2 regions of the Streptomyces sp. ITFR-16 genome follow, and region 2 is predicted to be linked to the other one. Evidence: predicted binding sites of a transcription regulator. Region 2 holds the regulator's gene; the other holds the start of a gene.
The links. The regulator HspR, encoded in region 2, represses chaperone genes until heat shock. The targets are predictions, from matches to a motif close to TTGAGNNNNNNNNNCTCAA.

Region 1 (7,078 bases), 1.7 Mb from region 2:
CGGGCCGAGCTGGAGAAGACGCAGGACGCCATAGAGGAGATCACCGGCAAGAAGCCGCGGCTGATGCGCCCGCCGCAGGGCCGCACGGACGACACCGTCTCCGGGATCAGCAAGGACCTCGGGCTCTCCCAGATCCTGTGGAGCGCCACCGCCAAGGACTACTCGACGACCGACTCCGCGCTGATCAAGAAGCGGATACTCGACCAGGCGAGCCGGGACGGCATCATCCTGCTGCACGACATCTACAAGGGCACGGTGCCCGCGGTGCCCGGCATCATCGACGCACTGCAGAAGCAGGGCTACACCCTGGTGACGGTGCCCCAGCTGATGGCTCCGGCCGAGCCCGTCCCGGGGACCATCTACCGCCCGTAGGACCTGCGGTACGCGAAACGGCCCGCCGCCCCGCGAGGGGGAGGCGGGCCGTCCGCACCGGCCGTGTCCGTGGTGCCACGCCCGTCACGCCGTGGCACCTACGCCGCGGCCGGGATCCTCCGCTCCGCCGGGGCCTCGGCCGGGGCGAGAGCGATCTCCAGCACCTGGCGGACGTCGGTGACCGGGTGGACCTCCAGGGTCTCCAGCACCTCGGCCGGGACGTCGTCCAGGTCGGCCTCGTTCCGCTTGGGGATCACCACGGTGGTGATGCCCGCGCGGTGCGCGGCCAGCAGCTTCTGCTTCAGCCCGCCGATCGGCAGCACCCGGCCGGTCAGCGAGACCTCGCCGGTCATCGCCACATCGGTGCGGACCAGCCGCCCGGAGAGCAGCGAGGCCAGTGCCGTCGTCATGGTGATACCGGCGCTCGGCCCGTCCTTGGGCACCGCGCCCGCCGGGAAGTGGATGTGCGCGCCGCGGTCCTTCAGGTCCGCGACCGGCAGTTCCAGTTCCGCGCCGTGCGACCGCAGGAAGCTCAGCGCGATCTGCGCGGACTCCTTCATGACGTCGCCGAGCTGGCCGGTGAGGGTCAGTCCGGACGCCCCGGTCTCCGGGTCGGCCAGCGAGGCCTCCACGAACAGGACGTCACCGCCGGCCCCGGTCACCGCGAGTCCGGTGGCCACACCCGGCACGGCGGTCCGGCGCTCGGCCGGGTCCTGGGCGGACTCGGGGACGTGGTGCGGACGGCCGATGAGACCGCGCAGGTCGTCCTCGGTCACCGTGAACGGCAGCGCGCGGTCGCCCAGTTCGTGCTGGGCCGCGACCTTGCGCAGCAGCCGGGCGACGGCCCGCTCCAGGTTCCGTACGCCGGCCTCCCTGGTGTACTCGCCGGCCAGCTTGCGCAGCGCCGACTCGTCGAGGGTGACCTCGTCCTTCTCCAGACCGGCCCGCTCCAGCTGGCGCGGGAGCAGGTGGTCGCGGGCGATGACGACCTTCTCGTCCTCGGTGTAGCCGTCGAGCCTGACCAGCTCCATCCGGTCGAGCAGCGCCTCCGGGATGGCTTCCAGGACGTTGGCGGTGGCCAGGAAGACGACGTCGCTGAGGTCGAGCTCGACCTCCAGGTAGTGGTCGCGGAAGGTGTGGTTCTGCGCCGGGTCGAGCACTTCGAGGAGGGCGGCGGCCGGGTCGCCCCGGAAGTCGGAGCCGACCTTGTCGATCTCGTCGAGCAGGACGACCGGGTTCATCGAACCGGCCTCCTTGATGGCGCGGACGATGCGTCCGGGCAGCGCTCCGACGTACGTACGCCGGTGGCCGCGGATCTCCGCCTCGTCCCGGACACCGCCGAGCGCGACGCGGACGAACTTGCGGCCCATGGCGTGCGCCACGGACTCACCGAGCGAGGTCTTGCCGACGCCGGGCGGCCCCACCAGGGCCAGCACCGCGCCGCCGCGACGCCCGCCGACGACGCCCAGCCCCCGGTCGGCACGCCGCTTGCGCACCGCGAGGTACTCGGTGATGCGCTCCTTCACGTCCTGGAGACCGGCGTGCTCGGCGTCCAGGATCTCCTGGGCGCCCCTGATGTCGTAGGCGTCCTCGGTCCGCTCGGTCCACGGCAGTTCGAGGACGGTGTCCAGCCAGGTCCTGATCCAGGAGCCCTCGGGGCTCTGGTCGGAGGAGCGCTCCAGCTTGTCGACCTCCTTGAGCGCGGCCTCGCGGACGTGCTCGGGAAGGTCGGCGGCCTCCACGCGCGCCCGGTAGTCGTCGGACTCGTCTTCCGGGTCGCCATTGAGCTCCGACAGCTCCTTGCGCACGGCGTCGAGCTGGCGCCGCAGCAGGAATTCGCGCTGCTGCTTGTCGACGCCCTCCTGGACGTCCTTGGCGATGGACTCGGCGACGTCCTGCTCGGCGAGGTGCTCACCGAGCCACTGGATGGCCAGCTTCAGCCGGGCCACCGGTTCTGCGGTCTCCAGCAGCTGCACCTTCTGCGCGGTGGTGAGGAAGGGCGAGTACCCGGAATTGTCGGCGAGCGCCGAGACGTCCTCGATCTGCTGGACCCGGTCCACGACCTGCCAGGCACCGCGCTTCTTCAGCCAGCTGGTGGCCAGCGCCTTGTACTCCTTGACCAGCTCGGCGGCGGCTCCGGGGAGCGGCTCGGGGACGGAGACGTCGACCCGGGTCCCTTCCACCCAGAGCGCGGCGCCCGGCCCGCTGGTGCCGGCCCCGATCCGCACCCGGCCGCGCCCGCGGATGAGCGCGCCGGGGTCACCGTCCGAGAGCCGTCCGACCTGCTCGACGGTCCCGATGACACCGATCCCGGTGTAGGTGCCGTCGATGCGCGGGACGAGCAGCACCTCGGGCTTGCCACCGCCCTCGCGGGCGGCGGCCTGTGCGGCCTCGACGGCGGCACGTACATCTGTGTCGGACAGGTCCAGAGGCACCACCATCCCGGGCAGCACGACCTCGTCGTCGAGCGGCAGCACAGGCAAGGTGAGCGGTGTGACCGCATTGGACTCAGTAGCCATGATCTCCCCTTCGGCAGTCAAGTTGAGCTATGCAGACTCAATGCTCGTGAGCCCCTCAATGTTCCCCGAGGGGTGTTCGCTCTGAGCGATCAACCGGTGGCCACCGCGTTCCTCCGGTGCAACGCCGCAGGGCGCTCCGCGATTTCCGGGCGGCTCAGGGCCTGAAACCCCGTGGAGGACGGCCCCCGCGCCGGACAGGATGGCGTCATGACCGATTCCCCGCTCCCCGCACAGGCCCTGCTCGTCGTGGACGTACAGAAGGCCGGGGTGACCGGCGACCGCGCCGTGCCCGGGGCCGCCGTGCTGCTGGAGCGCACGGCGGACCTGCTGGCCCGGGCCCGCGCGGCCGGCGCCCTCGTCGTGCACCTCCAGAACGACGGCGAACCCGGTGCGGACGACGCGCCGCACACCCCCGGCTGGGCGCTCCACCTCCCCGTGCAGGCGGGACCCGCCGAGTGCGTGATCCGCAAGACCTGGGACGACGGCTTCCAGGAGACCGCCCTGGGCGAGGTACTGACGGAAGCCGGCGTCGGGCCGCTGGCCGTCTGCGGGCTCATGTCGGAGATGTGCGTCCAGGCCACGGCCCGCACCGCCCTGGCCCGGGGCCACCGGGTCGTGCTCCCGTACGACGCCCACGCCACGCACGACGTCCCGGCGGCCCCCGGCATCAGCGAGGCGGTGCCCGCCGCCGTGGTGTCCCGGGTCGCCGCCTGGGCGATCAGCGCGGACGCCGACGTCACTACGGCGGCGGTGGACGTGGTGTTCGAGGCACCGTCCGGGTCCGGGTATCCGCTGGCCCGGGCGCGGGCGGACGCGACAGGATGAAGGGGACACCGTCCGACATCCACCGGAGACTCAGCGCCATGCCCCACACGTTCGGCCCCGACGCCCTCGCCCCCGTCACCCTGGACCGCCGCGAGGGACCGTACGGGGAGGTCGTCCTGCGCAGGCGGGGCGAGGACTACGAGATCATCGCCAACGGGTGCTTCCTGATGGACACCTCGGACGGGCGCTCGGAGCGGCTGCTGATCGATGCCGCGCTCGCCGCGCTGCCCGCCGCCCGCACCGCCCCCTCGGTCCTGATCGGCGGGCTCGGCGTCGGCTTCTCGCTCGCCCGCGCGGCCGCCGAGCCCCGGTGGGGGCGGATCGCGGTCGCCGAGCGGGAGCAGGCCATCGTGGACTGGCACCTGGACGGGCCGCTGGCCGGGATCTCGGGGCCGGCGCTGGCCGATCCCCGCACCTCGATCCTCACGACGGACCTCGTCGCCCACCTTCGTACGGCTACGGACCGTTACGACGCCTTGTGTCTGGACATCGACAACGGACCGGACTGGACCGTCACCGAGGACAACGGGAATCTCTACTCCCCCGCCGGGCTCGCCGACTGCCTGGCGCGGCTCACCCCGGGCGGGGTGCTCGCGGTGTGGTCCGCACAACCGTCCGCCGCATTCGAGGAAGCCCTGCGGAATGCCGGATTCCATGGGGTAAGGACCGAAGAAGTAGGCGTTGCCCGAGGTGTGCCCGACGTGGTCCATCTCGCAATTCGATCGGAGTGAGAGGAGGCCGGAAGCGGGGCAGTATCCCCCCGCCCGGTATCCGGGCCCCCGGGACGCCCGGGGGCCAAGCCCCCACAAGCGCGACACTCCGCCTCCCGCGTACGCCCGAACCGTTCGTACGCCCTTGCACCCTGCGTAGCCGGGAGCCGTCCGCTGCCTTTACGCTGCTGACCGATAGCGGGATCACCCACGAAATTCACGAGCGAGAACCGTACGTCCGGGGGAATGGCCTCCGTGAGAACGGGCAGGGGCGGGGCGATGGAACAGACACACACCACCCACAACGGTGTCGCGGCCACCCCGGGCGCCCAGCGCCGGGTGCTGGTGGTCGAGGACGACGCCACGATCGTCGATGCCATCTCCGCCCGTCTGCGGGCCGAGGGCTTCCTGGTGCAGACCGCGCTGGACGGCCCGGCGGCCGTGGACGCGGCCGAGGCCTGGCAGCCGGACCTGATGGTGCTCGACATCATGCTTCCCGGCTTCGACGGCCTGGAGGTCTGCCGCCGGGTGCAGGCCCAGCGCCCGGTGCCGGTGCTGATGCTGACCGCGCGCGACGACGAGACCGACATGCTCGTCGGGCTCGGGGTCGGCGCCGACGACTACATGACCAAGCCGTTCTCGATGCGTGAGCTGGCGGCCCGGGTCCACGTCCTGCTGCGCCGGGTCGAGCGGGCCGCACTGGCGGCCGTGACCCCGCGCAGCGGCATACTCCGCCTCGGCGAGCTGGAGATCGACCACGCGCAGCGCCGGGTGCGGGTGCGCGCCGACGACGTGCACCTGACGCCCACCGAGTTCGACCTGCTGGTGTGCCTGGCGAACACCCCGCGCGCGGTGCTCTCGCGCGAACAGCTGCTGGCCGAGGTCTGGGACTGGGCGGACGCCTCGGGCACCCGTACCGTCGACAGCCACATCAAGGCGCTGCGCCGGAAGATCGGCGCGGAGCGGATCCGTACCGTGCACGGTGTCGGCTACGCGCTGGAGACCCCCGCGCCATGACCGCGCCCGGGCCCGGGCGGGGGCTGCGGCCGTTCTCCATCAAGGCCAAGCTGGGCACGCTGGTGGTGGTGTCCGTCTTCATCACGACGGGGCTGCTCATGGTGGCCCTGCGTACGCGGACCGAGCTGCGGTTCATCACGGTGTTCTCGGTCATCGCGACCCTGCTGATCACCCAGTTCGTGGCGCACGGCCTGACCGCGCCGCTGGACGAGATGCGGGCGGTGGCCCGGTCGATCTCGCACGGCGACTACACCAGACGGGTGAACGGCGCCGACCGGCGCGACGAGCTCGGCGACCTGGCGCAGACGATCAACCTCATGGCCGACGACCTGGCGGCCGTGGACCGGCACCGCAAGGAGCTGGTGGCGAATGTCTCACATGAGCTGCGCACCCCCATCGCGGCGCTGAGAGCGGTCCTGGAGAACGTCGTGGACGGGGTGTCCTCGGCCGATCCGGAGACCATGCGCACGGCCCTGAAACAGACGGAGCGCCTCGGCCGGCTGGTGGAGACGCTCCTCGACCTCTCCCGGCTGGACAACGGCGTCGTCACGCTGAAGGCCAACCGCTTCGAGGTCTGGCCCTATCTGTCGGGGGTGCTGAAGGAGGCGAACCTCGCCGCCGCGCACCGCCGGCTGTCCTCCGGCTCCGGCAATCACTCCCGCAAGGACGTCCATCTGCATCTGGACGTCTCGCCCCCGGAGCTGACCGCGCACGCGGACGCCGAGCGGCTGCACCAGGTGGTGGCCAACCTGATCGACAACGCGGTGAAGCACAGTCCGCCGCACGGCCGGGTCACGGTGCTCGCCCGGCGCGGCCCGCAGCCCGAGTCCCTCCTGCTGGAGGTCCTGGACGAGGGCCCCGGCATCCCGGAGTCCGAGCGCCACCGTGTCTTCGAGCGCTTCAACCGGGGCGAGGTGTCCTCCCCGCACGGCCCGGGCAGCGATGGCGGCACGGGTCTGGGGCTGGCGATCGCCCGCTGGGCGGTGGATCTGCACGGCGGCCGGATCGGTGTGGCCGAATCAGCTCGCGGATGCCGCATCCGCGTCACTCTTCCGGGGATTCGTCAGCCGCGAGGTTGACATAGGGTTCGAACCGGAAGGGCGCGTTCTGCGTGTTCTGTTCAAGGGGTACGGTCCAAGGGGCCGCAGCTGCGGCTTCACGTACCCGGAGTGAAGCGGAACCAAGCTTGTTTCCCGCCATTTCCTGCGCCGAAACCCGACTTTCGATGTGACTTGCACGACGAACCCCGGCCCGGTCTGCATGGAACGGCCGGGGAGGCGTAGCCTTGATTTCCGCTGTCCATCACCTTGTGAAGCGGAAGAGGGCGGTTGCCGCCGTGTCGTCTCAGTCCCCCAGTAACTCGAGCATCTCGACCGACCAAGTGAGCCCGGGTCCCAACCCGGCTGCCGCTTTCGGCCCCAATGAGTGGCTCGTCGACGAGATCTACCAGCAGTACCTCCAGGATCCCAATTCGGTCGATCGCGCCTGGTGGGACTTCTTCGCCGACTACAAGCCGGGTACGTCCGGCACGGCGGACAAGCCCGTTCCCGGCGCCGCAGCCGCGGGGGCTGCGGTGCCCGCGGCCCCGGCCGCCACGCCGCCGGCCGCCACCGACAACAGCACTCCGGCCGCGCC
Region 2 (7,078 bases):
CCCCAATCTCGCGATCACCGTCCTCGAAGGCATCCCGCTGATAGACGCGGCCATCGAGAACGCCCTGGACAGCGCCCGGGAAGAGGTCCTGACCTTGCAACCCGGCGGCACCGGGCACGGGGAAAGGCTCAAGAAGGCGCTGGGACGCGCCCTGGTCATGGCCGAGCGGGGCGCGACGATGCGTCACATCTACCAGCACCCGGCCCGCTACAGCCCGGCCATCAAGGCCTATCTGGACGAGGTGCCGCCCGGCCACATCCAGGCCCGCACCATCGAGCAGACCGTCGAGCGGCTGATCGTCTTCGACCGCTCCGTCGCCTTCATCCCCGCCAGCGCGGACCGCGATGTCGCCCTGGAGATCCGCCACCCCGCGCTCGTGCGCTATCTGATCCAGGTGTACGAGGTGCTCTGGGCCCAGGCCACACCCCTCACAGAACCTCTCCAGGCGGCCCCGCCCAGCGCATCGGTCACCGCCGTCCAGCTGAGCATCGCCCGCCTCCTCGTCGACGGGAACGCCGACCAGGTGGTGGCCCGCAAGCTCGGCATCAGCGTCCGCACCTGCCGCGCCCACATCTCCAGACTCATGCAGACCCTCGGCGCCACCAGCCGCACCCACCTCGGCGCCCTGCTCGTCCAGTCCGACCTCGTGGAACCCGCCCGGTGATGTCTCTGCCACCCGCGCACGTCCACGGCGACCACGGTCTGTGCGACGAGGCCGTCAGCCTCTACACACAGGCCCTGTCCCAGGGCCGCATCGCCCGGTCCGCCACCGCCGGCGTGCCGTGCCTCGTCGACAACGCGCTGTTGATCACGGACCCCGGTGACGCCGGCTGGCTGCGGCCCGTACCGCCCTCCGCCGCCCTCGCACAGCTGCTCCACCCCCTGGCCCGGGGGATTCTGGACCAGGTTCGGACCGCCGACGTCCTGGCCAGGACCCTGGGTGCGCTCGGCGGGCTCACCGACGGGGCCCCGGATCTCGCCATCAGGGTCGTCGTCGGGCAGTCCGCCATCCAGGCAGCCATCAGTGCCGACCTGCGCGAGGCCAACGACGAGATCCTCACCGTCCAGCCCGGCAGCACCCGCCCGCCCGAGGTGCTGCGGGTGGCGTTGTCCAGCACCCTGCCGATGGTCGAGCGGAACGTCCGGCTGCGGCACATCTACCAGCACTCGGCGCGCTACGGCCCGGGGCTCAAGGCGTATGTGGGCCGACTGCCCAGCGACCTCCTCCAGGTCCGCACGATGGAGCAGGCGACCGACCGCCTCATGATCTTCGATCGCAAGGTCGCCTACCTCCCCGCCAACGCCGACCGCAGCGCCGCCCTGGAGATCCGCCACCCCGCGCTCGTCCACTACCTGGCGCAGATGTACGAGGTTCTCTGGGCCCGGGCCACCCCCTTCACACAACCGCTGCCCACCGCCGTACCCGGGACCCCCGTCACCGCGGTCCAGCAGAGCATCGCGCGACTCCTGATCGAAGGGAACCAGGACGAGGCGGTCGCCCGCACCCTCGGCATCAGCGTCCGCACCTGCCGCGCCCACATCTCCAGACTCATGCAGACCCTCGGCGCCACCAGCCGCACCCACCTCGGCGCCCTGCTCGTCCAGTCCGACCTCGTGGAACCCGCACAGCCCCGTACAACGAAGGAGCCCGTCACCCCGGAAGTTCCGGGGTGACGGGCTCCTCACACGGATGACCTGACCGGTCAGTCCTTGGGCCGCTTGGGCCGCCAGACCACCAGCGCGCTGGTCTGCTGGACGTCCTGGTACGGGACCAGGTCGCGGCGGTACGAGGCATGGACCTGCGCCTCGCGCTGCTGCATGGCCGCCGCCGCCCCGTCCACGGCCGCCGAGAGTTCGGCGACGCGCTGCTGAAGGGCCGCGACCTGGTTCTCCAGCTCGATGATGCGCTTGATGCCGGCGAGGTTGATGCCCTCGTCCTGCGACAGCTGCTGGACGGTGCGCAGCAGCTCGATGTCACGGGCCGAGTAGCGCCTGCCGCGGCCGGCCGTACGGTCGGGCGAGACCAGGCCGAGACGGTCGTACTGGCGCAGTGTCTGCGGATGCAGGCCCGAGAGCTGGGCCGCGATCGAGATCACGTACACCGGGGACTCATCGGTCAGTTCGTAAGGATTACGCCGTCGGCCGTCCACCTCAAGCTCCCTTCGCCGCCTGGAACAGCTCCGCCCGCGGGTCCTGGTCCGCGGTCGCCTTGCGGTAGGCCTCCAGTGCGTCCCTGGCCTCGGTGCCGAGGTCGGTGGGCACGGTCACCTCGACGGTGACCAGGAGGTCGCCCCGGGTGCCGTCCTTGCGGACCGCACCCTTGCCGCGGGCACGCATCGTACGCCCGTTCGGCGTGCCGGCCGGGAGTTTCAGCGTCACCGGCGGTCCGCCGAGCGTGGGTACCTTGACCTCGCCGCCGAGCGCCGCCTCCGTGAAGGTGACGGGCACCGTGACGGTGAGGTTGTCGCCCTTGCGGCCGAAGACCGGGTGGGCGTCGACATGGACGACGACATAGAGGTCGCCGGCCGGTCCGCCGCGCTCGCCCGGTGCGCCCTTGCCGCGCAGCCGGATCCGCTGGCCGTCCGAGACGCCCGCCGGGATCCGGACCTGCATGGTGCGCGAGGAGCGGGCCCGGCCGCTGCCCTTGCAGACGTCGCAGGGGTCCTGGGCGATCAGGCCCCGGCCCTTGCAGTCCACGCAGGGGTCGGTGAGCGAGAAGCCGCCGCCGCTGCCGCGCGAGACCTGTCCGGTGCCGACACAGGTCGGGCAGACCCTGGGGGTGCCGTTCTTGTCGCCGGTGCCGGAACACGCCTTGCAGGGCGCCTGGCTGGACATGCGCAACGGGACCGTGGCCCCGTCGACCGCCTCGGTGAAGCTGAGCGTCACCTCGGACTCGATGTCCTGGCCGCGGCGCGGCTGCACCCTCGTACCGGTGCCGCCGCCGCGGTTGAAGAGGCCGCCGAAGACATCGCTCAGGCCGCCGCCGCCGAACCCGCCGGCGCCGCCGCCCTGGCCCCCGCCCGGGGCACCTCCGAAGAGGTCCCCCAGGTCGAAGTTGAAGTTGCCCTGGGCCCCGCCGGGTCCGGCGCGGAAGCCGCCGTTGCCGAAGAGGGCGCGCGCCTCGTCGTACTCCTTGCGCTTCTTGGTGTCGCCGAGGACGTCATTCGCCTCGGAGATCTCCTTGAAGCGCTCCTCCGCCTTGTCGTCGCCCTTGTTGGCGTCCGGGTGGAACTCGCGGGCGAGCTTCCGGTACGCCTTCTTGATCTCGGCGTCCGTGGCGTCCTTGGGGACGCCGAGAACCTTGTAGTAGTCCTTCTCGACGAAGTCCTTCGTACTCATCGACGTCCCTCCTTCCGGACGACCGGCCGGGTGGCCGGGCGGTGTGCTGCCAGGTGGTCGGACAGAATGTCAGACCTCCTCGCCGCCACCGCTCTCCTCGTCGTCTGCCTTCTCTTCCTTCGCGGCCGCGGGGGCCGCACCCGGCTGGGGTTCGGCCACCGCCACCCGCGCGGGACGGATGGTGCGCTCGCCGATCCGGTACCCAGGCTGCAGGATCGCCACGCAGGTCGTCTCGGTGACGTCCGGCGCGTACGAGTGCATCAGGGCCTCGTGGATCGTCGGGTCGAAGGGCTCGCCCTCCTTGCCGAACTGCTGCAGACCGAGCTTGGCGACGACCGTCTCCAGCGATTCGGCCACCGACTTGAACCCGCCCACGAGCTCACCGTGCTCACGGGCCCGGCCGACGTCGTCGAGCACGGGCAGGAGCTCGGACAGCAGACCCGCGACAGCGATCTCCTTGACCGTGACCCGGTCCCGCTCCACACGGCGGCGGTAGTTCTGGTACTCGGCCTGGAGCCGCTGGAGGTCTGCCGTGCGCTCGGAGAGCGCGGTGCGGACCTGGTCCAGCTGGGCGGTCAGAGCCGTGATCTGGTTCGCGTCCCCCGCCGGGGCCGCCGCCTCCTCCGAAGAGGGGGTGGCGGCCTTCGGCTCGGCGTCCTCAGGGGTGGCGCCGGAGGGGACGTCGGGCTTCTCCTCGAAGCCCGGAGTCTCCTCGGTCACGCCGCACCGCCCTTGGTGTCCTTCTCGTCGTCGACGATCTCGGCGTCCACGACGTCGTCCTGGCCGTCGGCCTGGGCCTGCTCGGCGCCCGGCTGACCGTCGGCCTGCGGGCCGCCCTCGGCCTGGGCGTTGGCGTACATCGCCTGGCCCAGCTTCTGGGAGACGGCCGCGACCTTCTCGGTGGCCGTACGGATCTCGGCGGTGTCCTCGCCCTTGAGCTTCTCCTTCAGCTCGGTGAGCGCGGTCTCCACCTCCGTCTTGACGTCGCCGGGGACCTTGTCCTCGTTGTCCTTGAGGAACTTCTCCGTCTGGTAGACGAGCTGCTCGCCCTGGTTGCGCGACTCGGCGGCCTCGCGGCGGCGATGGTCCTCCTCCGCGTACTGCTCGGCCTCCTCACGCATCCGGTTGACCTCGTCCTTCGGCAGCGAGGAGCCGCCGGTGACGGTCATCTTCTGCTCCTTGCCGGTGCCGAGGTCCTTCGCGGCGACGTGCATGATGCCGTTGGCGTCGATGTCGAACGCGACCTCGATCTGCGGCACACCGCGCGGGGCCGGAGGCAGACCGGTCAGCTCGAACATCCCGAGCTTCTTGTTGTACGCCGCGATCTCGCGCTCGCCCTGGTAGACCTGGATCTGCACGGACGGCTGGTTGTCCTCGGCCGTCGTGAAGATCTCGGAGCGCTTGGTCGGGATCGTGGTGTTGCGCTCGATGAGCTTCGTCATGATGCCGCCCTTGGTCTCGATGCCAAGAGACAGCGGGGTGACGTCGAGGAGCAGGACGTCCTTGACCTCGCCCTTGAGGACACCGGCCTGGAGCGAGGCGCCGATGGCGACGACCTCGTCCGGGTTCACACCCTTGTTGGCCTCCTGGCCACCGGTCAGCTCCTTGACGAGCTCGGCGACGGCCGGCATACGGGTCGAGCCACCGACGAGAACGACGTGGTCGATCTCGGAGAGCTGGATGCCCGCGTCCTTGATGACGTTGTGGAACGGGTTCTTGCAGCGGTCCAGGAGGTCCGCGGTGAGCTGCTGGAACTGCGAGCGCGTGAGCTTCTCGTCCAGGTGCAGCGGGCCCTCGGCCGACGCCGTGATGTACGGCAGGTTGATCGAGGTCTCCGTCGAGGAGGACAGCTCGATCTTCGCCTTCTCCGCGGCCTCGCGCAGACGCTGGAGAGCCATCTTGTCCTTGGACAGGTCCACGCCGTGCCCGTTGGCGAACTGCTTCACCAGGTAGTCGACGACGCGCTGGTCCCAGTCGTCACCACCGAGGTGGTTGTCACCGTTGGTGGCCTTCACCTCGACGACGCCGTCACCGATCTCCAGGAGCGACACGTCGAAGGTGCCGCCACCGAGGTCGAAGACGAGGATCGTCTGATCGTCCTTGTCGAGCCCGTACGCCAGCGCGGCGGCGGTCGGCTCGTTGACGATGCGCAGGACGTTCAGGCCCGCGATCTCGCCGGCCTCCTTCGTCGCCTGACGCTCGGAGTCGTTGAAGTACGCCGGGACGGTGATCACCGCGTCGGTGACCTTCTCGCCCAGGTACGACTCGGCGTCGCGCTTCAGCTTCTGCAGGATGAAGGCGCTCATCTGCTGCGGGTTGAAGCTCTTGCCGTCCAGGTCGATCTTCCAGTCAGTGCCCATGTGGCGCTTGACGGAGCGGATGGTCCTGTCGACGTTGGTCACTGCCTGGCGCTTGGCGACCTCGCCGACCAGCACCTCGCCGTTCTTTGCGAAGGCGACGACGGACGGCGTGGTCCTGGCGCCCTCTGCGTTGGTGATGACGGTGGGCTCGCCGCCTTCGAGAACGCTGACGACGGAGTTAGTCGTGCCCAGGTCGATGCCGACCGCACGTGCCATTTCAATTCCTCCAACTGACTACTTGAGTGGATCTGACTCAAGGATGCATGACGTCCGTCCCAGAGTCAACAGACCTGAGTCGAGCAGACTCAACTATCGTGCACGCACCCTGCGCCACCGGCGACACCTGCCCACCCTGCGGCCGCGCAGCCCTCCCCCATCATCGTCGCGTGGGATCGTTCTGTCACAAAATGCCGTGAGACGCGCAAAACCGGCATCCGATCCGCCGACCCCAGGCAGCCGACCCAGGCAGGTGCGAACGATGCAGACGCAGAGAATGCAGTCGCAGAGGGTGCATACGCAGAGGCAGAGAAGGGGCGGACGCCCCTGGCAGCCGCCCCGCGAACCCCGCACCGCCGCCGCCCGGCGGACCCTGCGGGCGCTGCGGGAGGCGGCGCCGCGCCCCACCGCCAAGCGCGCCCTCGACCTCACCCTCGGCTCGGCCCTGCTGCTGCTCGCCTCGCCCCTGCTCGCCGGGGCCGCCCTGGCGCTCGCCGTACGGCGCCGCCCCGGAGGCGTCCTCACGCACTCGCCCCGCACCGGACTGCACGGCCGCCCCTTCGTCCTGCGGTCGCTGCGCACCCGCCGGCTGCGGCTCGATGTGATCTCCCGGCTGCACCACGTGGTCCGGGGCGACCTCTCCCTGGTCGGGCCCGTGCCGCTCGCGCCGGGGGACGTGCGGAGCAGTACGCCCGGTGCGAGAGACTGGCGGCAGGAACTGAAGCCCGGCCTGACCGGTCTGGCGCAGGTACGTCACCGCTCGACGATGCCCTGGGACGAGGCCGCGCTCCTCGACCAGTACTACGCCGAGCACCACGGGACACGGCTGGATCTCGCGATCCTCCTGGAGGCCGTCCGCACTCCCCTGTACGCGACAACCCGCGCCCTGACTCGTTTCGGCAAGGCAGACCTGAGCGACACAGATCACCGCCTGCCCGGCTACAGGACGGCGGAATAAGTGGATAGTGTCAGCACAGACTGATTAAGTTACTGCTTAGTAATCCCTCGTCAGTCATCCCAGTACTCATCAGCAGAGCTGGATCCCACCCCTCGCAGGCCCGAGGAGCCCCACATGCAACTCGCCGCGATCATCGTGTCGCTGGTGCTGACCGTGGTCGGCGTTGCGCTCGTCGCCCGAGCCGTCGCGCAGATCTACCGGTTCG

Region 1: lon (endopeptidase La) is a predicted target of HspR. The motif match lies at 2,914-2,932, and genes of this name have one in related genera.

What each region holds. Positions count from the first base shown of each region.
Region 1 covers NZ_CP134609.1:2,573,725-2,580,802, forward strand. Annotated here, with positions in the region: gene RLT58_RS11260 (polysaccharide deacetylase family protein) at 1-372, shown strand, start outside; gene lon (endopeptidase La) at 471-2,891, opposite strand; gene RLT58_RS11270 (isochorismatase family protein) at 3,099-3,716, shown strand; gene RLT58_RS11275 (spermidine synthase family protein) at 3,755-4,447, shown strand; gene RLT58_RS11280 (response regulator transcription factor) at 4,706-5,443, shown strand; gene RLT58_RS11285 (HAMP domain-containing sensor histidine kinase) at 5,440-6,522, shown strand; gene RLT58_RS11290 (multifunctional oxoglutarate decarboxylase/oxoglutarate dehydrogenase thiamine pyrophosphate-binding subunit/dihydrolipoyllysine-residue succinyltransferase subunit) at 6,780-7,078, shown strand, end outside.
Region 2 covers NZ_CP134609.1:4,309,146-4,316,223, reverse strand. Annotated here, with positions in the region: gene RLT58_RS19085 (LuxR C-terminal-related transcriptional regulator) at 1-664, shown strand, start outside; gene RLT58_RS19080 (helix-turn-helix transcriptional regulator) at 664-1,674, shown strand; gene RLT58_RS19075 (heat shock protein transcriptional repressor HspR) at 1,704-2,150, opposite strand; gene dnaJ (molecular chaperone DnaJ) at 2,152-3,339, opposite strand; gene grpE (nucleotide exchange factor GrpE) at 3,409-4,059, opposite strand; gene dnaK (molecular chaperone DnaK) at 4,056-5,915, opposite strand; gene RLT58_RS19055 (sugar transferase) at 6,178-6,873, shown strand; gene RLT58_RS19050 ((Fe-S)-binding protein) at 6,988-7,078, shown strand, end outside.